Regions from separate parts of the Kitasatospora sp. NPDC004799 genome, predicted to be linked through region 1. Evidence: predicted binding sites of a transcription regulator. Region 1 holds the regulator's gene; each other region holds the start of a gene.

Evidence for each region. Region 1 encodes HrcA, which represses chaperone genes, less so after heat shock. Its sites were predicted from a motif close to TTNGCACTCNGNNNNNCNGAGTGCNAA; they were not measured.
Region 2: a site for HrcA is predicted at 1,829-1,855, ahead of ABZW03_RS01620 (FmdB family zinc ribbon protein). Genes of this name have one in related genera too.
Region 3: a site for HrcA is predicted at 2,581-2,607, ahead of groL (chaperonin GroEL). Genes of this name have one in related genera too.

The regions. Positions count from the first base shown of each region.
Region 1 is NZ_JBEXJK010000014.1:8,500-15,651, forward strand. It holds gene ABZW03_RS03475 (DUF3097 domain-containing protein) at 1-376, opposite strand, end outside; gene ABZW03_RS03480 (hypothetical protein) at 408-992, opposite strand; gene htpX (zinc metalloprotease HtpX) at 1,028-1,975, opposite strand; gene hrcA (heat-inducible transcriptional repressor HrcA) at 2,265-3,299, shown strand; gene dnaJ (molecular chaperone DnaJ) at 3,378-4,517, shown strand; gene ABZW03_RS03500 (16S rRNA (uracil(1498)-N(3))-methyltransferase) at 4,596-5,345, shown strand; gene ABZW03_RS03505 (PDZ domain-containing protein) at 5,466-7,152, shown strand, end outside.
Region 2 is NZ_JBEXJK010000006.1:1,557-8,708, forward strand. It holds gene ABZW03_RS01600 (sigma-70 family RNA polymerase sigma factor) at 1-57, shown strand, start outside; gene ABZW03_RS01605 (hypothetical protein) at 238-417, shown strand; gene mscL (large conductance mechanosensitive channel protein MscL) at 481-900, opposite strand; gene ABZW03_RS01615 (hypothetical protein) at 931-1,215, opposite strand; gene ABZW03_RS01620 (FmdB family zinc ribbon protein) at 1,509-1,817, opposite strand; gene ABZW03_RS01625 (MFS transporter) at 2,032-3,378, opposite strand; gene ABZW03_RS01630 (potassium/proton antiporter) at 3,733-5,217, opposite strand; gene ABZW03_RS01635 (penicillin acylase family protein) at 5,457-7,152, shown strand, end outside.
Region 3 is NZ_JBEXJK010000071.1:10,040-17,191, forward strand. It holds SAM riboswitch class I at 1-57, shown strand, start outside; gene thrC (threonine synthase) at 74-1,381, shown strand; gene ABZW03_RS12350 (ubiquitin-like small modifier protein 1) at 1,407-1,685, shown strand; gene ABZW03_RS12355 (cold-shock protein) at 2,235-2,438, shown strand; gene groL (chaperonin GroEL) at 2,764-4,386, shown strand; gene ABZW03_RS12365 (hypothetical protein) at 4,500-4,865, shown strand; gene ABZW03_RS12370 (hypothetical protein) at 4,862-5,575, opposite strand; gene ABZW03_RS12375 (PadR family transcriptional regulator) at 5,642-6,025, shown strand; gene ABZW03_RS12380 (hypothetical protein) at 6,022-6,975, shown strand; gene ABZW03_RS12385 (copper homeostasis protein CutC) at 7,111-7,152, shown strand, end outside.

The DNA.
Region 1 (7,152 bases):
CGGCGTCGTGCCGGCCCTCGACGTAGATGCGGGACTCCCGGGCGACCCGGGCGCGGGCGTTCGGGACGGCGATCGAGCCGGAGGCGGTGCGGGCCGGGGTGCGGGGTGCCGCCGGGCCGGTGGGGCGGACCAGGGTGACGACCCGGCCCTCCAGCAGGAAGCCGCGCGGCACCAGCGGGAACACCCGGTGCTTGCCGAAGCGGTCCTCCAGGGTGACGGTGAACCCCTCGGCGGTCTTCTCGCAGCGCACCACCGCCCCGCAGAAGCCGGTCGCCGCCTCCTCGACCACCAGGTCCCGCTCGGCGGGCACCTCCGGGGCGGGCTGCTGCTTCTTCCACGGCGGGGTCAGGTCGGGTCCGTACTGGCGGCTGCGCATACGGGTGATCATAGGGAGGGCGGACGGCGCGTCAGAGGCCCGGCGCGCCCCAGACCGGGAACCAGCGGCCCAGGTCCTTCTCCAGCCGCAGGTCGTTCCCCAGCAGCGCGTTGACCTGCAGCTCCAGCGCGCTGTCGCGCTTCTCCCCGCCGCCGGGCACCGGGGCGAAGGGGTAGAAGGTGCCCCGCTTGTAGAGGTAGACCAGGGCCAGCGACCGCCCCCGCGGATCACGGAAGCCCACCAGCGAGCAGAGCAGCTGCGGCCCGAAGCCGTTCGCCTCCAGCTCGCTGTTGACCGCGTGCAGGTCGTTCACCAGCTCCGGCAGCTCCTCGGGCCGGTGCCGGGCCAGCAGCCAGGAGTAGCCGTAGGCGTCCCGGGAGGCCTCCACCGGGACTCCGCCGCGGCCGGTGTCGGCGTCCAGCAGCGCCCGGACCTGCTGCTCGACCTGGACGAAGGCCGCGCCCTCGACGGCGGCGAAGCAGACCGAGCCGAGCCCGGTGGGGGTGAAGCCGGCCCCGGCCTCCAGGGTGAGCGCGGCGGACGGCACGCCGAACAGCTGGTCGAGGTCGGGCCTGACGGGCTTGCTGCGGCCGAACAGGGCGTCCAGGAATCCCATGGGGGTCCTTTCGGGAACGGGCGGGAACGGGGGCGTCAGCGGCCGAGCTGCTCGGAGATCCGCGCCAGCTGCGCCAGCCGCTGCTCCAGGCTCGGGTGGGTGGACAGCAGCTGCGAGGCGGCCTCCCGGGCGCTCAGCGCGGGGGCGAAGTAGAAGGCGTTGTACGGCTGCGCCTGGCGCAGGTCCTTGGTGGGGATGGCGGCGATCTGCCCGGTCACCTTGGTGAGCGCGGCGGCCAGGGCGCTGGGCCGGCCGGTGAGCTGGGCGGCGGCCCGGTCCGCGGCCAGCTCGCGGTAGCGGGACAGCAGCCGGGTGAGCAGGAAGCTGATCGCGTAGACGACCATCGACACCAGCGGGACGACCAGCGCCAGGACGGCCGCGCTCTGGTCGTTGTTGTTGCGCCCGCCGCCCATGAACCCGCCGTACACGGCGATCCGGGTCATCGCCCCGGCGAGGACGCCGAGGAAGCCGGCGATCGTCATCACCGCGACGTCCCGGTGGGCGACGTGCGACAGCTCGTGCGCGAGCACGCCCTCCAGCTCCTCCGGTTCCAGCCGGCGCAGCAGCCCGGTGGTCACGCAGACCACCGCGTTCTGCGGGTTGCGGCCGGTGGCGAAGGCGTTCGGCATGTCGTTGTCGGCGACCGCCACCCGGGGCTTGGGCATGTCGGCCAGCGCGCAGAGCCGGTCGACGGTGCCGTGCAGCTGGGGGAACTCCTCCGGGGACACCCGGTGGGCGCCCATCGCCCGCTCGGTGATCCGGTCGCTGAACCAGAACTGGGCCACGAACAGCCCGCCGGAGATCAGCACGATCAGTGGCCAGGCGCCGCGCAGCAGCGCGATCAGCAGGCCCGTGAAACCGACGTACAGCAGCCCGATCACGAACATCGTGGCGACCATGCGGCCGGTCAGGCCGCGGTCGGGCGCGAAGGGGGTACCCCCGGCCGGAGGCTGGGGGAGGGTGTGCTGGCCCGAGCTCGACATCGCTTGCTCCTCCGTTCGCCGTCGCTTTCGATGCTGCCACCCGGACGGCCTCCCGGCACCACCCCGGCGCCGACCGGACCGAACCGCCGGGGCCCCGCGGGCCGTGGGCGGAACTGCGGGGAGGATCACCCCGGTCGGGCCGTTCCTGCCGTAGGACCCGGGCCGTACACTGGCAGGTACGGTTTTGGCACTCGCGTGTTCAGAGTGCCAGGAACGGGGGCTTCCCGGAGGGGCCCGCAGCAGCGAGGGACACAGTCGGACAACGTGCGAAGACGGAGGTGCGTGCCCCATGGCCGGTGAGGTCCGCCAGCTGGACGAACGCAAGCTCGCCGTGCTCCGCGCGATCGTGCAGGACTACGTGGGCACCGAGGAGCCGGTCGGTTCCAAGGCCCTGGTGGAACGGCACAACCTCGGGGTCTCCCCGGCGACCGTCCGCAACGACATGGCGGCGCTGGAGGAGGAGGGGTACATCCACCAGCCGCACACCAGCGCCGGCCGCATCCCGACCGACAAGGGGTACCGCCTCTTCGTCGACAAGCTCGCCGAGATCAAGCCGATGAGCGCCCCCGAGCGCCGGGCCATCCGGCACTTCCTGGACGGCGCGGTCGACCTGGACGACGTGGTCGCCCGCACGGTGCGGCTGCTCGCCCAGCTGACCCGGCAGGTCGCGGTGGTGCAGTACCCCTCGCTGAGCCGCTCCACCGTCCGGCACATCGAGCTGGTGGCGCTGGCCCCGGCGAAGGTGATGCTGGTGCTGATCACCAACACCGGCCGGGTCGAGCAGCGGATGGTCGACTGCCCGGGCGCGGTCGGCGAGACGGTGCTGGCGGACCTGCGGGCCCGGATCAACGCGAGGGCCGCCGGCCGGCGCCTCCCCGAGGTCCCGGGGCTGCTGGAGGAGCTGCCGGCGCACTTCGAGCAGGCCGACCGGCCGACCGTCAGCACGGTCCTGGCGACCCTGTTCGAGACGCTCGCCGAGCAGAACGAGGAGCGGATCATGCTGGCCGGCACGGCCAACCTGACCCGCTTCGGGCACGACTTCCCGCTCACCATCCAGCCCGTGCTGGAGGCCCTGGAGGAGCAGGTCGTCCTGCTCCGCCTCCTGGGTGAGACCGCGGACGCCGCGATGACGGTCCGGATCGGGCGGGAGAACGCCTACGAGGGGCTGAATTCCACCTCGATCGTTTCGGTCGGCTACGGTTCGGGCGACGAGAGCGTGGCGAAACTGGGTGTGATCGGTCCGACCCGGATGGACTACCCGGGCACAATGGGGGCGGTGCGAGCGGTGGCGCGGTACGTGGGCCAGATCCTGGCCGAGTCCTAGCAAGCGGCCGTCGTTGAAACCCTTAACGGCGGCTAACCAGTCGCAGCACTACTACAGGCGGAACAAGCGGAGCATTTGGTGGCCACGGACTACTACGCGGTACTCGGCGTCCGACGGGATGCGGGGCAGGACGAGATCAAGAAGGCGTTCCGGCGCCTGGCACGCGAACTGCACCCGGACGTCAACCCGGACCCGAAGACGCAGGAGCGGTTCAAGGAGATCAACGCCGCCTACGAGGTGCTCTCCGACCCGCAGAAGCGTCAGGTCTACGACCTCGGCGGGGACCCGCTGTCCCCGGGCGGCGGCGGGGCGGGCGGCTTCGGGGCCGGCGCGGCCGGCTTCGGCTTCTCCGACATCATGGACGCCTTCTTCGGCGCCGCGGCCGGCCAGCGCGGCCCGCGCTCGCGCACCCGCCGCGGCCAGGACGCCATGATCCGGCTGGAGATCACCCTGGAGGAGGCCGCCTTCGGCACCACCAAGGAACTCCAGGTCGACACCGCCGTCACCTGCACCACCTGCAGCGGCGAGGGCGCGGCCCCCGGCACCTCCGCGCAGACCTGTGACATGTGCCGCGGCAAGGGCGAGGTCTCCCAGGTCACCCGGTCCTTCCTGGGCCAGGTCATGACCTCCCGCCCCTGCCCGCAGTGCCAGGGCTTCGGCACCGTCGTGCCGACCCCGTGCCCGGAGTGCGCCGGCGACGGCCGGGTGCGGGCCCGCCGCACCCTGACCGTCAAGATCCCGGCCGGTGTCGACAACGGCACCCGGATCCAGCTGGCCGGCGAGGGCGAGGTCGGCCCCGGCGGCGGCCCGGCCGGCGACCTGTACGTGGAGATCGCCGAGACCACCCACACCATCTTCCAGCGGCGCGGGGACGACCTGCACTGCACCGTCACCATCCCGATGACGGCGGCCGCGCTCGGCACCCAGGTGCCGCTGCAGACCCTGGACGGCCTGGAGGAGGTCGACATCCGGCCCGGCACCCAGTCCGGCCAGTCGATCCCGCTGCACGGCCGGGGCATCACCCACCTGCGCGGCGGCGGCCGGGGCGACCTGATAGTGCACGTCGAGGTGAAGACGCCCAGCAAGCTCGACGCCGAGCAGGAGGAGCTGCTGCGCCGCCTCGCGGTGCTGCGCGGCGAGGAGCGGCCGTCCGGCCAGTTCGCGCCGGGCCAGCAGGGCCTGTTCTCCCGGCTGAAGGACGCCTTCAACGGCCGGTAGTCGTCCGCGGAGGGGTGCCGGGGGAAGGCCCCCGGCACCCCTTCCGTGTTCCCGTCCCACTTTCGGAGGTTCCCCGTCATGACCGCGCCCGTCTTCTTCGTCGAGACCGAGCGGATCGCCACCGCCGCGCCCGGGGCCGTGGTGCGCCTGGACGGCCCGGAGGGGCGGCACGCGGCCGCGGTGAAGCGGCTGCAGCCGGGCGAGGCGGTGACCCTGGCCGACGGGCTGGGGCTCGGCGTGGACGGCACGGTCGCCGAGGTGCTCGGCAAGGACGAGGTCGACGTGGCGGTCGCCGCCGTGCGCCGGGAACCGGAGCCCGCGCCGCGGATCGTGGTCGTCCAGGCGCTGCCCAAGGGCGACCGCGGCGAGCTGGCCGTGGAGACGATGACCGAGGTCGGCGTGGACGTGGTGATCCCGTGGTCCGCCTCGCGCTGCATCACCCAGTGGAAGGGCGACCGCGGCGCCAAGGCGCTCGCCAAGTGGCGGGCCACCGCCCGGGAGGCGGGCAAGCAGTCCCGCCGGCTGCGCTTCCCCCTGGTGCGGGACGTGATGACCACCCGGCAGCTGACGCCGGTGCTGGCCGGGGCCGCGTTCGCCGCCGTGCTGCACGAGGAGGGCGCCGAGCCGCTCGCGCACGCCGGGCTGCCGGAGGGCGGGGACATCGTCCTGGTGGTCGGCCCGGAGGGCGGGGTCTCCCCGGAGGAGCTGGCCGCCTTCGCCGAGGCGGGCGCGAAGCCGTACCGGCTGGGCCCCTCGGTGCTGCGCACCTCCACCGCCGGGGTGGCCGCCGGCGCGCTGCTGCTCGGGCGCACCGGGCGCTGGTCCTGACGTTTGTTGCAGCGCCCCCCGACGGCACCCGGCGCGAGCGCGCGACGGCCGTCCGCGGGCGGCGCCGGGAGTCTGCGGAAAACGGCGCAGACCGTCCGCGCACCTGCCTAGGCTGGCCGGGTGACGGACTCCCTGAGCACCCCGGCCGGCGCCTACCCGCGCCACCCCCACCTGCACGGCGACCTGGTCGCCTTCGTCGCCGAGGACGACCTCTGGCTCGCCCCGCTGGACGGCGGCCGGGCCTGGCGGCTGACGGCGGACCACCTGCCGGTCCACCACCCGAGGTTCTCCCCGGACGGGCGGCACCTCGCCTTCACCTCCACCCGGGACGGCGCCCCCGAGGTGCACGTGGTGCCGGTGGACGGCGGTCCGTCGCGCCGGCTCACCTACTGGGGCAGCCACCAGACCAGGGTGCTCGGCTGGACCGCCGACGGCCGCCCGATCGCCGCCACCGCCGCCGGCGAGGCCAGCCCGCGCCGCACCTGGGCGCACGCGGTGCCGCTGGACGGCGGCGAGCCGCAGCGGCTGCCGTACGGGCCGGTCGGCGGCCTGGCCTTCGAGCCGGGCGGCGACCGCGTGCTGCTGAGCAGCGTCAACGGCCGTGACCCGGCCTGGTGGAAGCGCTACCGGGGCGGGCGGGCCGGCAAGCTGTGGCTCGGCCGGGACGAGTTCGTCCGCGTCCACGCGGAGCTGGACGGGCAGCTGGACTCCCCGATGTGGGCAGGGGAGCGGATCGCCTTCCTGTCCGACCACGAGGGCGTCGGCGAGCTGTGGTCCAGCCGCCCGGACGGCACCGACCTGCGCCGCCACACCACCGACCCGGACGGCTTCTACGCCCGGAACGCCACCACCGACGGCACCCGGGTGGTGTTCCACCGGGCCGGCGACCTCTGGCTGCTGGACGACCTGGCGGGCGCCGCGCCGCGCCGGCTGGACGTCCGGCCGGCCGGTCCGCGGGCCGGGCGCCGCCCCCGCCCGGTGCCCGCCGCGCACTGGCTGGACTCCGTCGCCCCCGACCGCACCGGCCGGGGCAGCGCCGTGGTGGTGCGCGGCAGCGTGCACTGGCTGACCCACCGCGAGGGCCCGGCCCGGGTGCTGGACGAGACCCCGGGCGTGCGCGGCCGGCTGGTCCGGGTGGTGCCGGGCGAGGACGGCGCCCAGGGCGTGCTCTGGGTGACCGACGCCGAGGGCGAGGACGCCCTGGAGTACGCCCCCGACCTGCACGGCGAGGAGCGCCGCCGGCTCGCCGCGGGGCGGATCGGCCGGGTCAACTCCCTGGTGGTCTCCCCGGACGGCAAGCAGGCCGCGCTCGGCGTGCACGACGGCCGGGTGCTGCTGGTCTCGCTGGCCGACGGCGCCGTGCACGAGCTGGACCGCAGCGCCGACGGCGAGCCCGGCGGGCCGGCCTTCAGCCCGGACTCGGCCTGGCTGGCCTGGTCGCGTCCGGTGCGCGGGATGGGCCCGCACTCGCTGCGCCAGATCGTGCTGGCGAACCTGGCCACCCGGACGGTCGGCGAGGTCACCCAGCCGCGCTTCGTGGACACCTCGCCCGCCTTCACCGCGGACGGCCGCTACCTGGCCTTCCTGTCGGTGCGCAACTTCGACCCGGTCTACGACGCGCACGTCTTCGACCTGTCCTTCCCGAACGGCTGCCGCCCGTACCTGGTCACCCTGGCCGCCGACACGCCCTCCCCGTTCGGGCCGCAGCGGGCCGGGCGCCCGCTCGGCGGGGAGGAGGACGAGCCGAAGGCCAGGAAGGCGGACGGCGAGGAGGCGGCGGCCGACGCCGCGCCGGTGACCAGGGTCG
Region 2 (7,152 bases), on a different contig from region 1:
CACGCGCTGGCCGAGCTGAAGAAGATCGCCGACCACGCGGGCTTCGAAGCCGCCTGACGGACCAGCCGGCCCCAGTGGGCCGAGCCCTCACCCGGGCCCTGGCGCGGAGCGCTCCGCACCGGGGCCCGAGGCGTGCCACGGGCTCTTAGGCTGGAGGGGAGGGACGGAACCGACGGAGTGGACAGCGTGAGCGAGCAGGGACAGGACAAGGACCGGCAGCCGGAGCAGGACGAGGCGGTGCGGGAGCCCGGTAAGGCCGCGGCGGCCAAGGCCCGACTGGTCTTCCGGGACCCGTTGGACCAGCAGTCCAGCGACGACACCGACGCGGGCTGGGGCGGCCGCCCCGGGGCGGGGGAGAGCGGTGGGCGGGGGCTGGACTGGTACCTGAGCCAGCGCCCGCCGCACCACGGGGACTGAGGAGCGGGGACGGGGGAACGGGGGGCTGAGGAACGCGGACCGGGGGCGTGCGGCGCCTGCCGGTCAGCGCGTCGGCGCGACCAGCGCGTCGCGGATCTCGGTCAGCAGCTTGACCTCCTTGGCTTCGAGTTCCGCCGCCTTCTCGGCGTCGGTCTTGCGGCGGGCCGCCAGCCTGTTCATGGGCACGATCAGAGCGAAGTAGACGACCGCCGCGGTGATCAGGAACTGGAGCGCGGCGCTGAGCACCCCGCCCCACAGGATGAGGATCCCGGACGTGACCTCACCGGTCGCGCTCACCTCGCAGGGCCCCTTGAGGCAGGAACTGTAGGACGCGAGGTCCTTGGTCCCGAACACGCCGACGATCGGATTGATCACGCCCTTGACGAAGGCGTTGACGATGTTGGTGAAGGCCGCGCCGATGACCACGGCCACGGCGAGTTCGACGACATTTCCGCGCAGCAGGAATTCCTTGAAGCCTTTCATGCCGCCTCGAACGACGAAGTCGCCCCCTGGTCACGGGTGATCTTCCGCGATCCCGGATTGACAACCCGTACGGCCCAGCGCGCCCTCCTGGGGCGGCGGCAGCCCGGCCCGCGCGGGCCCCAGCGCCAGCGCCGCCGCCACCGCGAGCAGCACCAGGACGGGCACCCCGGCCCGCCGCCGCACCGCGCTGCGCCAGCGGTGCCACCCGCCGCAGCCGCGCCGGATCGGCGGGAAGCTCGGCAGCTCCTGCCGGGGCGGTACGGCGGGCGCGGGCAGCGGGAGCGGCAGGGGAAGGGAGAAGCTCGCGGTCGTCATCGACGCACCTCCGGAGTGTCGGCGGTCCGGCCCCTCGCGGACCGGATGCCCACACGATGAGCGGTTCCGGCGAACTCGGAAAGCCCTTTCCCCAGGCCTGTGGACAACCCGCCCCGATGGACGGCTTCGTTCACTCGTCCGGGGCAATTCGACCCGCCCGAGGTGTTGAAACGCCCGGGAGCGGAGCGTGCGGCGGGAGCGCGGAAAGGCCCGCCGCCCCCGCGTGAAGCGGGGCCGACGGGCCTTCCTGAGCTGTGAGCTGTGAGCCGCCCGGCCGGTGCCCGGCGCCGAGGTCAGCTCGCGGCCGGAGCCGGGCTGGCCGAGGCCGAGGAGCCGGAGCTCGACGAGGTCGAGGAGGACGCGGGCGCGGCCGACGACGTCGAGGTGCTCGACGACGACCCGGCGCCCACCGAGCTGCTGGAGGAGGAGCGGCTGTCGGTCCGGTAGAAGCCGGAGCCCTTGAACACGACGCCCACGGCCGAGAAGACCTTGCGGAGCCGTCCCTGGCAGTCGGGGCACGTGGTCAGCGCCTCGTCGGTGAACTTCTGCACCGCCTCCAGGCCGTTGCCGCACTCGGTGCACTGGTACTGGTACGTGGGCACTTGTCTTCCTCCTGGCACTCTCGCCTGATGAGTGCTAACGATGGTCAATGATGCGGTATTCCGCTGGAACAGTCCAGCGACCCCCGGTGTGAGATCGGCCCCGGAGCGCCCGCCGGCCACCGCCCGCCCGGCCTTCGGTCACCGCCCGCCGACCCTTCGGCCGCCGCCCGCCCGGCCTTCGGCCAAGCCCGCCGACCCCTCGGCCGCCGCCCGCTCAGCCCTCGGCGACACCCGCCAGCTGCATCGGCCGCCCGCCCTCCGCGGTCCGCGCACCGGTGTCCACCCCGCCCTTCGGCGCCACCAGCAGGTGCCGCAGCGAGAACAGCGCGACCAGCCCCAGCCCGGCCCCGGCGACCGGCACCAGGAACCCGGCCGACGGCCCGTGCCCGTCGATCAGCCGGCCCGCCGCCATCGACCCGACGGCCAGCCCCAGCCCGATGGCGCCGGTCAGCCAGGTGAAGGCCTCCGTCTTGGCCCCGTCCGCGACCAGCGTCTCGACCAGCGTGTAGCCGCTGATCAGGGTCGGCGCGATGGCCAGCCCGCAGACCAGCCCGGCGACGGTCAGCGCGACCAGGTTGGGCATCGCCCACAGCACCGAGCAGCCCAGCACCAGCAGCGCGTAGCTGATCAGCATCCGCTGCTGCACCGGCCGCCGCCAGGCGATGACGCCGTACAGCACACCGGCCAGCATCGAGCCGCCGGCGAAGATCCCGTACACGGTGCCGCCGGCGTCGTGCTGCCCGACCGAGTCGGCGAAGGCGTTCACCGAGACCTGCATGCCGCCGAACACCGCGCCGACCCCGAGGAAGGTCCCGGCCAGCAGCCGGACACCGGGGGAGGCGAGCGCCGAGACCCGCTTGGTGCCGGGCTGCGGCACGATCCGGGCCGGGGCGGTGCCGCGCTGGGCGGCGAAGGCCAGACCGCCGACTAGGGTCAGCGCGGCCTCGGCGACCAGGGCGGTGGCCGGGTTGGCGAGGGCGGCGATGCCGGAGGCCAGGATCGGGCCGATCACGAAGGTGAACTCGTCCGTCACGGACTCGAAGGCGAAGGCGGTGCTCACCCGGGCCGCGGAGGCGTCGGAGGCGCCGTCCGCGGTGAACCTGGCCACCCAGCGGGCCCGGACCATCGCGCCGACCTGCGGCACGCTCGCCCCGGCCGGGACGGCGGCCAGGAACAGGCTCCAGGCGGGCGCGTGGCCGAGCGCGAGCGCGATCAGCACGCCGACCGAGGCCGCGTGCACCAGGACGGTCGGGACGAGCACCGAGGCCTGGCCGTAGCGGTCGGCGAGCCGCCCGGTCTGCGGCCCGACCAGGGCCTGGGCGACGGCGGCGACCGCGGTGACCGTACCGGCGGTGCCGTACGAGCCGTGGGTCTGGGTGACGAGCAGCAGGATGCCCATGCTGAGCATCGCGTACGGCAGCCGCGCGACGAGGGCGGGGGACAGGAACGTCCAGGCCCCGGGCGTGCGCAGCAGCTCGCCGTACCCGACGCGGGCGGGGGCCGGGGCTGCGGGGGTGGCCGCGTGGTCCGCGGCGGTGTCGACCGTTCGGCGCGCCGTCACGGTCGGTCCTTCCTGCTGCCTGGTAGCGCGGCAGGGCATGGTGGAGCCCCGACGGCGCCGAGAGTCGTCCTCTCGCGCGTCGACCGGGGTAGATACCGGGTCGGTCCGGCGTGGTGGCCGGGGGCCGGACCGCGGCCGCCGAGCGGTCGCGCCAACTCTGCGTCAGGCAGATGCTGGGGGTGGTCTAGCGGTGGTCATTCGACGTGGTCGAACCAGCATACAGTTACGCGCGTAGACGACGCCAGCCCTCCAGGCCCGACAAGCCCGCCGGCCCCTCTGGACCCACCGGCCCCACCACGGGCCCGCCGAACCCGCCGGCCCCGCCCGGAACTCGCCAGGCCCCCGGCCCCGCCCTCACCGCCCGTTCAGCCACCCCGCGAGCTTGCCGCCCTTGTCCACGGCCCGCAGCCGCCGCTCCGCCGCCTCGCCCACCTCGTCGGTGGTCACGACCAGCAGCTCGTCCCCGCCGCGCAGCACCGTCGCCTTGTCCGGCACGAAGGAGTTCCCCTCGCGCACCACCAGGGTGACCGCCGCCCCCTTGGGCAGCCGCAGCTCGCTGATCTCCACCCCCGACATCTTCGAGGAGGGCGAGAGTGCGACGGACAGCAGGTGCCCGTGCAGCTTCTCCAGCGGGGCGGACTCGATGCCCAGGTCCTGGCCCAGGTCGCCCTCGTCGATCCGCAGCCGCCTGGCCACCCACGGCAGGGTCGGCCCCTGGAGCAGGGTGAAGACGACGACCAGGATGAAGACGATGTTGAAGACGTCCTCGGCCCGGTGCGCGCCCGTCACCACCGGGATGGTGGCCAGCACGATGGGCACCGCCCCGCGCAGCCCGGCCCAGCTCAGCAGCGCCTGCTCGCGGGCGGGGACCTTGAAGGGGGTCAGCGAGACCAGCACGGACAGCGGCCGGGCCAGGAACACCAGCACCCCGCCGACCACCAGCGCGGGCACCACCGCGTCGCCCATGGTCTCGGGCGTGACGAGCAGCCCGAGCAGCACGAACATGCCGATCTGCCCGATCCAGGCCAGCCCGTCGGCGAAGCCCCGGACGGCCGGGCCGTGCGGCAGCTTGGAGTTCCCGAGGATCACCGCGCTGATGTAGACGGCGAGGAAGCCGGAGCCGTGCAGCAGCGCGCCGCCGGCGTACGCGAGCACGGTGAGCGCCATCACGGCGATCGGGTAGAGGCCCGAGGAGGGCAGTGCGACGTGCTTGAGCCCGTAGGCGCCTATCTTCCCGACCGCCAGGCCCACCGCGGCGCCGATCGCCAGCTCGGCGACGATCGTGCCGATCAGGACGTACCAGGAGTCCAGTTCCCCGGTGGTGGCGAAGGCGACGACCAGGATGACCACGGGCGCGTCGTTGAAGCCGGACTCGGCCTCCAGCAGGCCGGTGAGCCGGTGCGGCAGCGGGACCATCCGCAGCACCGAGAAGACGGCGGCCGCGTCGGTCGAGGAGACGATGGCGCCCAGCAGCAGCGAGGTCCGCCAGTCGAGGCCGACCAGCCAGTGCGCGCCGGCCGCGGTGGCGAACACGCTGACGCCGACGCCGACGGTGGCGAGCACGGTCGCGGCCGGCATCGCCGGCTTGATCTCCCGCCAGCTGGTCTTGAGGCCGCCCTCGGCGAGGATCACCACGAGCGCCGCGTACCCGAGCACCTGGGTGAGCTCGGCGTTGTTGAACGTGATGCCGATCCCGTTCTGGCCCAGCGCCACGCCGATCCCCAGGTAGATCAGCAGGCTGGGCAGCCCTGATCGGGTGGAGAGCCGTACGGCGCCCACCGCGAACAGCAGGATCACGGAGGACTCGAGCAGGAGCTGGTTCAGGTGGGAGACGTTCACGCAGGGGCACCTCGGGCAGGCAGGGGCGGACGGGGTGTCTGGTGGTGCTGTGGGGCGACCCGTTAAGAAGTCGTCAATGCTCCTCTTGCGGATCGTTACGCAGTCTAACATTTTGCCATATCTTTAGCTTGGTCCCCCGTTCACGGTGCCCGGCCGACTCGGCCTAATGTGGTGCCCTGTCACGGCCGCAGGCCCTGGACACGCCCGCCCGCCCCGAAGTCAGGACCGCAAGGACCCAGATGCCCCGCTCGAAGAAGTTCCGGCGCGCCCGTCTGATCGTGATCGTGCTGGTCGTGCTGCTGGTGGCCGGTACCGGCTACGGCGGCTACCGCGGGGTCTCCGCGGTCCGCGCCTCCTTCCCGGAGGTCGACGGCAGTGTCAAGGTGGCGGGCCTGAGCGCGCCCGTCGACGTCAAGCGGGACGCCAACGGCATCCCGCAGCTGTACGCCGACACCAGCGAGGACCTGTTCCGCGCCCAGGGCTACGTCCAGGCGCAGGACCGTTTCTGGGAGATGGACGTCCGCCGGCACATCACCGCGGGCCGGCTCTCCGAGATGTTCGGCGACGGCCAGGTCGACACCGACGCCTTCATCCGCACCATGGGCTGGCGGCAGGTGGCGCAGAAGGAGTTCGACACCAAGCTGTCGCCGGAGACCAAGAAGTACCTCCAGGCCTACTCGGACGGCGTGAACGCCTGGCTCGCCGAGCACCCCGGCGGCGCGAAGGCCTCGCTGGAGTACGGCCTGCTCGGCGCCGTCAACAGCGGCTACCAGCCCGAGCAGTGGTCCCCGGTCGACTCGGTGGCCTGGCTCAAGGCGATGGCCTGGAACCTCTCCGGGAACCTCCAGGAGGAGATCGACCGCTCGCTGCTGGCCCAGGACTTCGGCCCGGACAAGATCGCCGAGCTGTACCCGGACTACCCGTACGCCCGCAACGGCACCATCGTGAAGACCGGCACCGTGGCGGGCGACAACTACCGCCCCGCCGACGGCTCCCCGCAGTCCGGCGCGGCCCCCGGCACCGCCACCGCGCAGGGCGCGGCCACCACGAAGGCGATGCTGCAGGGCCTGACCGACCGGATCGACTCGATGCCGCAGCTGCTCGGCCGCCCCGGCCAGGGCATCGGTTCCAACTCCTGGGTGGTCGCCGGCTCGCACACCACCACCGGCAAGCCGCTGCTGGCCAACGACCCGCACCTCGGCCCCGGCCTGCCCTCGGTCTGGTACCAGATGGGCCTGCACTGCCGGACCAACTCCCCGGCCTGCCAGTTCGACGTCTCCGGCTTCACCTTCGCGGGCATGCCCGGCGTGGTCATCGGCCACAACAAGGACATCGCCTGGGGCTTCACCAACCTCGGCGCCGACGTCACCGACCTCTTCCTGGAGAAGGTCACCGGCCCGGACACGTACCAGGTGGACGGCAAGGACGTGAAGTTCGAGCTCCGCAAGGAGACCATCAAGGTCGCCGGCGGGGAGGACCGCACCATCACCGTCCGCACCACCCAGACCGGCGCCCCGCTGATCTCCGACCAGAGCAGCGAGCAGCAGAACGTCGGCAAGTACGCCCCCAACGGCCAGTCCGCCCCCGACCGCGGCACCGGCGGCTACGGCGTCGCCCTGCAGTGGACGGCGCTCAGCCCCGGCAAGACCATGGACGCCGTCTTCGAGCTGGACAAGGCCAGGAACTGGGACGAGTTCCGGGCCGCCGCCAAGGACTTCACCGTCCCCGCGCAGAACCTGGTCTACGCCGACGCCAAGAACATCGGCTACCAGGCCCCGGGCGCCATCCCGGTCCGCGGCAAGGGCGAGGGCACCGTCCCCTCGCCGGGCTGGGACTCCGCGTACCAGTGGAAGGCGGACCCGGTCCCCTTCACCGCGCTGCCCTGGAGCCTCAACCCCTCGGCCGGCTACATCGTCACCGCCAACCAGGCCGTGG
Region 3 (7,152 bases), on a different contig from region 1:
GCGGGACAGGTGCCAATTCCGGCCCGTGTCGCGACCGCGACACGGGGAAGATGAGGAGAGAGGCCTCGCCATCATGGCTATCGACACCGCCGCACCCTCCCCCAGCCTTCGGCCGGGGGGACCCCCACCCGTCGACCTCGGCCCCGCCGCCGCGCTGTCCTGTCGCGAGTGCGGCACCCGCTTCCCGCTCGGCCCCAGCTTCGCGTGCCTGGAGTGCTTCGGCCCGCTGGAGATCGCCTACGAGTTCGGCAGCGAGGGCGCCGAGGAGCTGCGCAAGCGGATCGAGGCCGGCCCGGCCTCCATCTGGCGGTACGCGCCGCTGCTGCCGGTTCCGGCCGACGTGGCGTCGAAGCCCAACCTGAACCCGGGGTGGACCCCGCTGGTGAAGGCGGACAACCTGGGCCGCGAGCTCGGTTTCACCGCCCAGCTGCACATCAAGGACGACTCCGGGAACCCGACCCACTCGTTCAAGGACCGGGTGGTCGCGTGCGCGATCGAGGCGGCCCGGGCGTTCGGGTACACCACGCTGTCCTGCTCCTCCACCGGCAACCTGGCCGGCGCGGTGGGGGCGGCGGCGGCCCGCGCAGGGTTCCGGTCCTGCGTGTTCATCCCGCACGACCTGGAGCAGGGCAAGGTCGTCATGGCCGGGGTGTACGGCGGCGAACTGGTCGGCATCGAGGGCAACTACGACGACGTGAACCGCTTCTGCTCGGAGCTGATCGGCGACCCGGCCGGCGAGGGCTGGGGCTTCGTCAACGTGAACCTGCGGCCGTACTACGGCGAGGGCTCCAAGACGCTGGCGTACGAGATCTGCGAGCAGCTCGGCTGGCGGCTGCCGGAGCAGATCGTGATCCCGATCGCCTCGGGCTCGCAGCTGACGAAGATCGACAAGGGTCTGCAGGAGCTGATCAGGCTCGGCCTGGTCGAGGACCGGCCGTACAAGGTCTTCGGCGCCCAGGCCGAGGGCTGCTCGCCGGTGTCGGCCGCGTTCAAGGCCGGCCGGGACGTGATCAAGCCGGTCAAGCCGAACACCATCGCCAAGTCGCTGGCGATCGGCAACCCCGCCGACGGCCCGTACGTGCTGGACATCGCCCGCCGGACCGGTGGCGCGGTCGAGGACGTCACGGACGCCGAGGTCGTGGCGGCGATCCGGCTGCTGGCGCGGACCGAGGGCGTCTTCGCCGAGACCGCGGGCGGGGTGACCGTCGGCGTGCTCAAGAAGCTGGTCGAGACCGGGCAGCTGGACCCGGCCAAGGAGACCGTCGCGATCAACACCGGCGACGGCCTGAAGACCCTGGACGCCGTCTCCGACGCCGGGATGACCACCGTCATCCGCCCGACGCTGGACTCGTTCCGCGCCGCCGGCCTCGCGTCCGCCTGAACCACCCGCCCCCGCAAGGAGAGTCATGAGCGCCAACGTCCGCATTCCCACCATCCTGCGCACCTACACCGGCGGCGCCGCAGAGGTGACCGCCGAGGGGGCCACCCTGGCCGAGGTCATCGCCGACCTGGAGAAGAACCACGCCGGCATCTCGGCCCGCATCCTGGACGACACCGGCAAGCTGCGCCGCTTCGTGAACGTCTACGTGAACGACGACGACGTGCGGTTCGCCGAGGGCCTGGCGACCGAGATCAAGGACGGCGCCAGCGTCTCGATCATCCCGGCGGTGGCCGGCGGCTGCTGAGCCGCCACGGGAACCAGCGGTCGCCCACGCGTACGGAATTCGGCTCTCCGTATGCGCGGGCGACCGCCTGCATTTCGGCGGGAATATTTCCGGGTCGAGTCGGAGTAGAGTGTGGCTCGGCTGGGAACAGGGTTTTCTTTTCGGCCCCGCCGCGTTCGACCCTCCGCGTTCGATCCGGGGGCGTCCGGCCGCCGGGAGCGGCCACGGAAACATGTCAGGCAGATGTCAGAATTCCCGCGGACATTTGGGTAATTCGTCCGCTATGTCCGGCGTGGAATGCCGAGATTATTCCGATTCGGCCCGTCCTGTCCCTTGATACGCCGGCGGAATTACCGGTGGCTGACCCTGTTGCAGAGGGCGTCGATCCGGATACATTCAGCGGCGGTCGACGCAATCACCCGCTCACCGGAAGCCGCTTGGCGTCCCGCGCGGAGGGTTGCGGCGTGCACGGCTGCGCCCAGGGGGGGTTCCCCGGGCCGGCCTTCAACCAACCCGGGCCCGCGACCTGCGGGCGCGTGAAGGGCCAGCACAGCACTAGGGGAGTTCGGAATGGCTCAGGGCACCGTCAAGTGGTTCAACGCGGAGAAGGGCTACGGCTTCATCGCGGTCGACGGTGGTGCGGACGTCTTCGTCCACTACAGCGCGATCCAGATGGACGGCTACCGCACCCTCGAGGAGGGCCAGCGGGTCGAGTTCGAGATCTCTCAGGGACAGAAGGGCCCGCAGGCGGACATGGTCCGCGCCGCGGGCTGACCCCTTCCGACCCCAGGAGCTCGGCGCGGCCCTACGGCTGGTGACCACTCGCTTCTCGACGGGCCCGTACGACGCGTGTCGTACGGGCCCGTCGGCGTTCTCCGGGGCGGCCCCGGCGGCGGCTCGCGGGTTGGCGATTGGGCTTGCACTCGACCACCCGGAGTGCTAATCATTGGCGTTAGCACTCACAGCGTGAGAGTGACAGCGGACCGGGTCGGTGAGGCCCCCGGGAGCGGTAGGGGAAAAGACCCCCGCACACCAGGGCCGTCCGTCGCGGGCACCCCTTGGTCCGAGCAGTCGACCGTGTCCCGGAGGACCACTTCTGATGGCCAAGATCATCGCCTTTGATGAGGAAGCTCGCCGCGGCCTTGAGCGTGGCATGAACCAGCTCGCCGACGCAGTGAAGGTCACGCTCGGCCCCAAGGGTCGCAACGTCGTGCTGGAGAAGAAGTGGGGCGCCCCCACGATCACCAACGACGGTGTCTCCATCGCCAAGGAGATCGAGCTCGAGGACCCGTACGAGAAGATCGGCGCGGAGCTCGTCAAGGAGGTCGCCAAGAAGACGGACGACGTCGCGGGTGACGGCACCACCACCGCCACCGTGCTCGCCCAGGCCCTGGTTCGCGAGGGTCTGCGCAACGTCGCCGCCGGCGCCAACCCGATGGCCCTGAAGCGCGGCATCGAGAAGGCCGTCGCCGCCGTCTCCGACCAGCTGCTGGCCCAGGCCAAGGACGTGGAGACCAAGGAGCAGATCGCCTCCACCGCCTCCATCTCCGCCGCCGACACCCAGATCGGCGAGCTGATCGCCGAGGCCATGGACAAGGTCGGCAAGGAAGGCGTCATCACCGTCGAGGAGAGCAACACCTTCGGTCTGGAGCTCGAGCTCACCGAGGGCATGCGCTTCGACAAGGGCTACATCTCCGCCTACTTCGCGACCGACCTGGAGCGCATGGAGGCGACCTTCGAGGACCCGTACATCCTCATCGCCAACTCCAAGATCGGCTCGGTCAAGGACCTGCTCCCGCTGCTGGAGAAGGTCATGCAGAGCGGCAAGCCGCTGGTCATCATCGCCGAGGACGTCGAGGGCGAGGCCCTGTCGACCCTGGTCGTGAACAAGATCCGTGGCACCTTCAAGTCCGTCGCCGTCAAGGCCCCGGGCTTCGGTGACCGCCGCAAGGCCATGCTCGGCGACATCGCCATCCTCACCGGTGGCACCGTGATCTCCGAGGAGGTCGGCCTCAAGCTGGAGAACGCCGGCATCGACCTGCTGGGCACCGCCCGCAAGGTGGTCATCACCAAGGACGAGACCACCATCGTCGACGGTGGCGGCGACAGCGAGCAGGTCGCGGGCCGCGTGAACCAGATCCGCGCCGAGATCGAGAACAGCGACTCGGACTACGACCGCGAGAAGCTCCAGGAGCGCCTCGCCAAGCTGGCCGGCGGCGTGGCCGTCATCAAGGCCGGCGCGGCCACCGAGGTGGAGCTCAAGGAGCGCAAGCACCGCATCGAGGACGCCGTCCGCAACGCCAAGGCCGCCGTCGAGGAGGGCATCGTCGCCGGTGGTGGCGTCGCCCTGCTGCAGGCCGGTGTCGCCTTCGACAAGCTGGAGCTGGACGGCGACGAGGCCACCGGTGCCAACATCGTCAAGGTCGCGCTGGAGGCCCCGATCAAGCAGATCGCGACCAACGCCGGCCTGGAGGGTGGCGTCGTGGTGGAGAAGGTGCGCAACCTCCCCGCCGGTCACGGCCTGAACGCCGCCACCAACGAGTACGTCGACCTGGTCGCCGAGGGCATCATCGACCCGGCCAAGGTCACCCGCTCCGCGCTGCAGAACGCCGCCTCCATCGCGGCGCTGTTCCTCACCACCGAGGCCGTCATCGCCGACAAGCCGGAGAAGGCCGCCGCGGCCGCCGGCGGCGGCATGCCGGGCGGTGACATGGACTTCTGATCCTGATCGTTCCGATCGGATCGGTTGATTCCCCGTCCGTGTGGGCGGCTCCCTTCGGGGGGCCGCCCACACGGCGTTTCCGGTGTCGTCGGGTCGTTGGGGAGAATGGACGGATGGCTTCCGACGACATCGAGACCGCCCTGCACAACGCGCGGGCACTGATCCTGGCCGACCTCACCGCGCGGGACGTGGCGGACGCCGCCGTCGTCTCGCTGGTGGAGCAGGCCGTCACGCACCGCCGCTGGTGGCTGGAGCAGTGGCCGGACGGCACCGAGTACGTGCTCGGCCTGGTCGCCCAGGACGTCCAGGACGCGCTGCTGGAGGCGTACGGGCGCTGGCCGCTGTGCGCCGACTGCGCGGCCGACGGGGACCCGCACGCGCTGAGCGTGGAGCCCGAGCTGGGGCCGGAGCCGCACTGGGTGTGCGGCAAGCGGGGCGTGGCGGTGGCTCCGGTGGGGAAGCTGGACCGGCTCGTCTAGCCGGTCAGCGCGTGGAGCTCGGCGGTCAGGTTGGCGCGGGCGGCCGCCGTGAAGCGGTCCCGGGCGGCGGGGGTGCGGTAGAGCGCGGGCAGGGCGAGCAGGTGGCGCAGCACGGCGGCCCGGCCGGCCGTGAAGTCCGGGGCGGGGACGAAGCCGTACTCCTCGCGGACGGCGGCCGCGTACGCCGCGTACGCCCCGGGGGCGCCGCCGAGGACGGCGAGGTCCGCGTCGCAGAGCACCTCGCCGTCGCGGTCGCCGGGGGCGGGGTCGTGGCCGACGGTGAGCAGCACCAGGCGCTCGACCTCGGCGACCCGTTCGGCGGGCAGCCCGGCGGCGGTCAGCGCGCGGACGGCCAGGGCGGCGCTGCGCTCCTCGTTCTCGGTGCGGTCGGGGCGGTAGACGGCGTCGTGGAACCAGGCCGCGAGGCGGACGGCGTCCGGGTCGTCGGCGTGGCCGGCCAGCTCGTCGACCTGCCGCAGCACCGCGCGCAGGTGCGCGACGGTGTGGTAGCGGCGCTGCGGCTCCGACCAGCGGCGCAGCAGCTCCCGGCCGTACGGCTCGGGGTCGACGGCGGCGCCGCAGCGGTGCAGCAGGGCGGTCCAGGCGGCGAGCAGGTCCTCGGCGCGGTCCTCGGCGGGCGGGGCTTCGGCGAGGTCCCCGGCGGGTGCGACGACGGCGGGCGGGGCTTCGGCGGGCGGGTGTTCCGGCATGGCGACCATTGTGGCGGCCGGGCCGGGCGCTGGACCTATAGGTAGGTTGGCGATATATGTAGGCGTATGACAGAACGCTCCATGCAGGAGCCCACGCTGCTGCTGCTCACCGCGCTGGCCGACGCCCCGCGGCACGGCTACGCGCTCATCCAGGAGATCGCCGCGATCTCCGACGGCCGGGTCAAGATGCGCACCGGCACCCTCTACGGGGCGCTCGACCGGCTGCTGGGCCAGGGCCTGATCGAGGTCGCCGCCGAGGAGGTGGTGGACGGCCGCGCCCGGCGCAGCTACGCGCTGACCGAGGCCGGCCGGAGCGCGCTGGCCGCCGAGGCGGAGCGGCTGCGGGCGGTGGCCACCGAGGCCGAGCGGCGGCTGACCAGGATCCGGTCGATGCTGCCGGGCAAGGCCGGGTCGCAGGGACGGCCCGCGACGGGGGGAGGCCTCTCATGAGCACGTCGGCGATCGGCGGGGTGCCCTCGGTGGCGCTGCGGGCCGCGCTCCAGCTCTACCCGGCGCGGTACCGCCGCGAGCGCGGCGATGAGCTGGCCGAGGTGTTCGCCGACACCACGGCGGCCGGCGACCGGCTGGCGGTCGCCCGGGAGGTGCTCGGCCTGGCGGTGTACGGGCTGCGGGTGCGGCTCGGGCTGACCGGCGGCTCGGCGGCCGGGCGGCTGCTGGCCCTGGTCGCGCCGATGCTGGCCGGCGCGGTGGCCGGCGCCACGCTGGCGGCCTGGCTGACCACCGCGAACCGGGTCGCCGACCAGCTCGCCTGGGACGACTCGTACGGCGTCTACGTCGAGCTGTTCTCCCGGCCGGTGGCCGCCGCGCTGCTGCTGGTGGCGGTGCTCCTCGGGCGGTGGACGGCGGTGCGCGGCAGCGCGGTCCTCCTGGGCGCGGTGGGGCTGTACGAGCTGGTGGAGGCCGTCCGGGACTCCTCCTTCGACCTGTGGTGGAGCGGCTACGTCGGGATGGCCGCGCTGCCGCTGGTGGTGGCCGCGCTGCTGCTGGCGGCGGCGCCGACCGACCTGCTGCCCCGGCCGGACCGGCGCACCGGCGCCCTGGCGCTGGCCTCGGTGGCCGTCGGCGGGCTGCTGGCGGCGGCCCAGAACTGGGACGACACCAGCTTCCCGGTGGAGCGGGGGTGGTTCGTGGTGATGCTGATCGCCCCGCTGCTGCTGACCTTCGCCGGGCTGCGCGGGCGGGTCGGGCCGACCGCCGTGGGCGTGGCGGTGCTGGTGCTGACCGGGCCCGGCTGCCTGTTCAACATCTGGCGCGAGTCCCGCGGGATCTCGCACCTGCTGCCGGCGGCGGCGCCGACGGTGGTCGTGCTGGCGCTGCTGGCGGTGGCGGTGCACCGGGTCGGGCGGCGGACGGCGGTGGCGGTCCGCGGGTCGGTGTGACGGCTCGGTGCGACGGGTCCGTGTGACGGGTCCGTGTGAGGGGAAGTCGAGGGGGCTGTTCCGGTGTGACCGGAACAGCCCCCTGTGCTTCCCCGGGAGTCGCCGGGGCCCGGCGGATGTGGCAGGCTGTCGAATATGTCTAGACCAATTTTCGAAGTCATCGCGCTGACGCCCCAG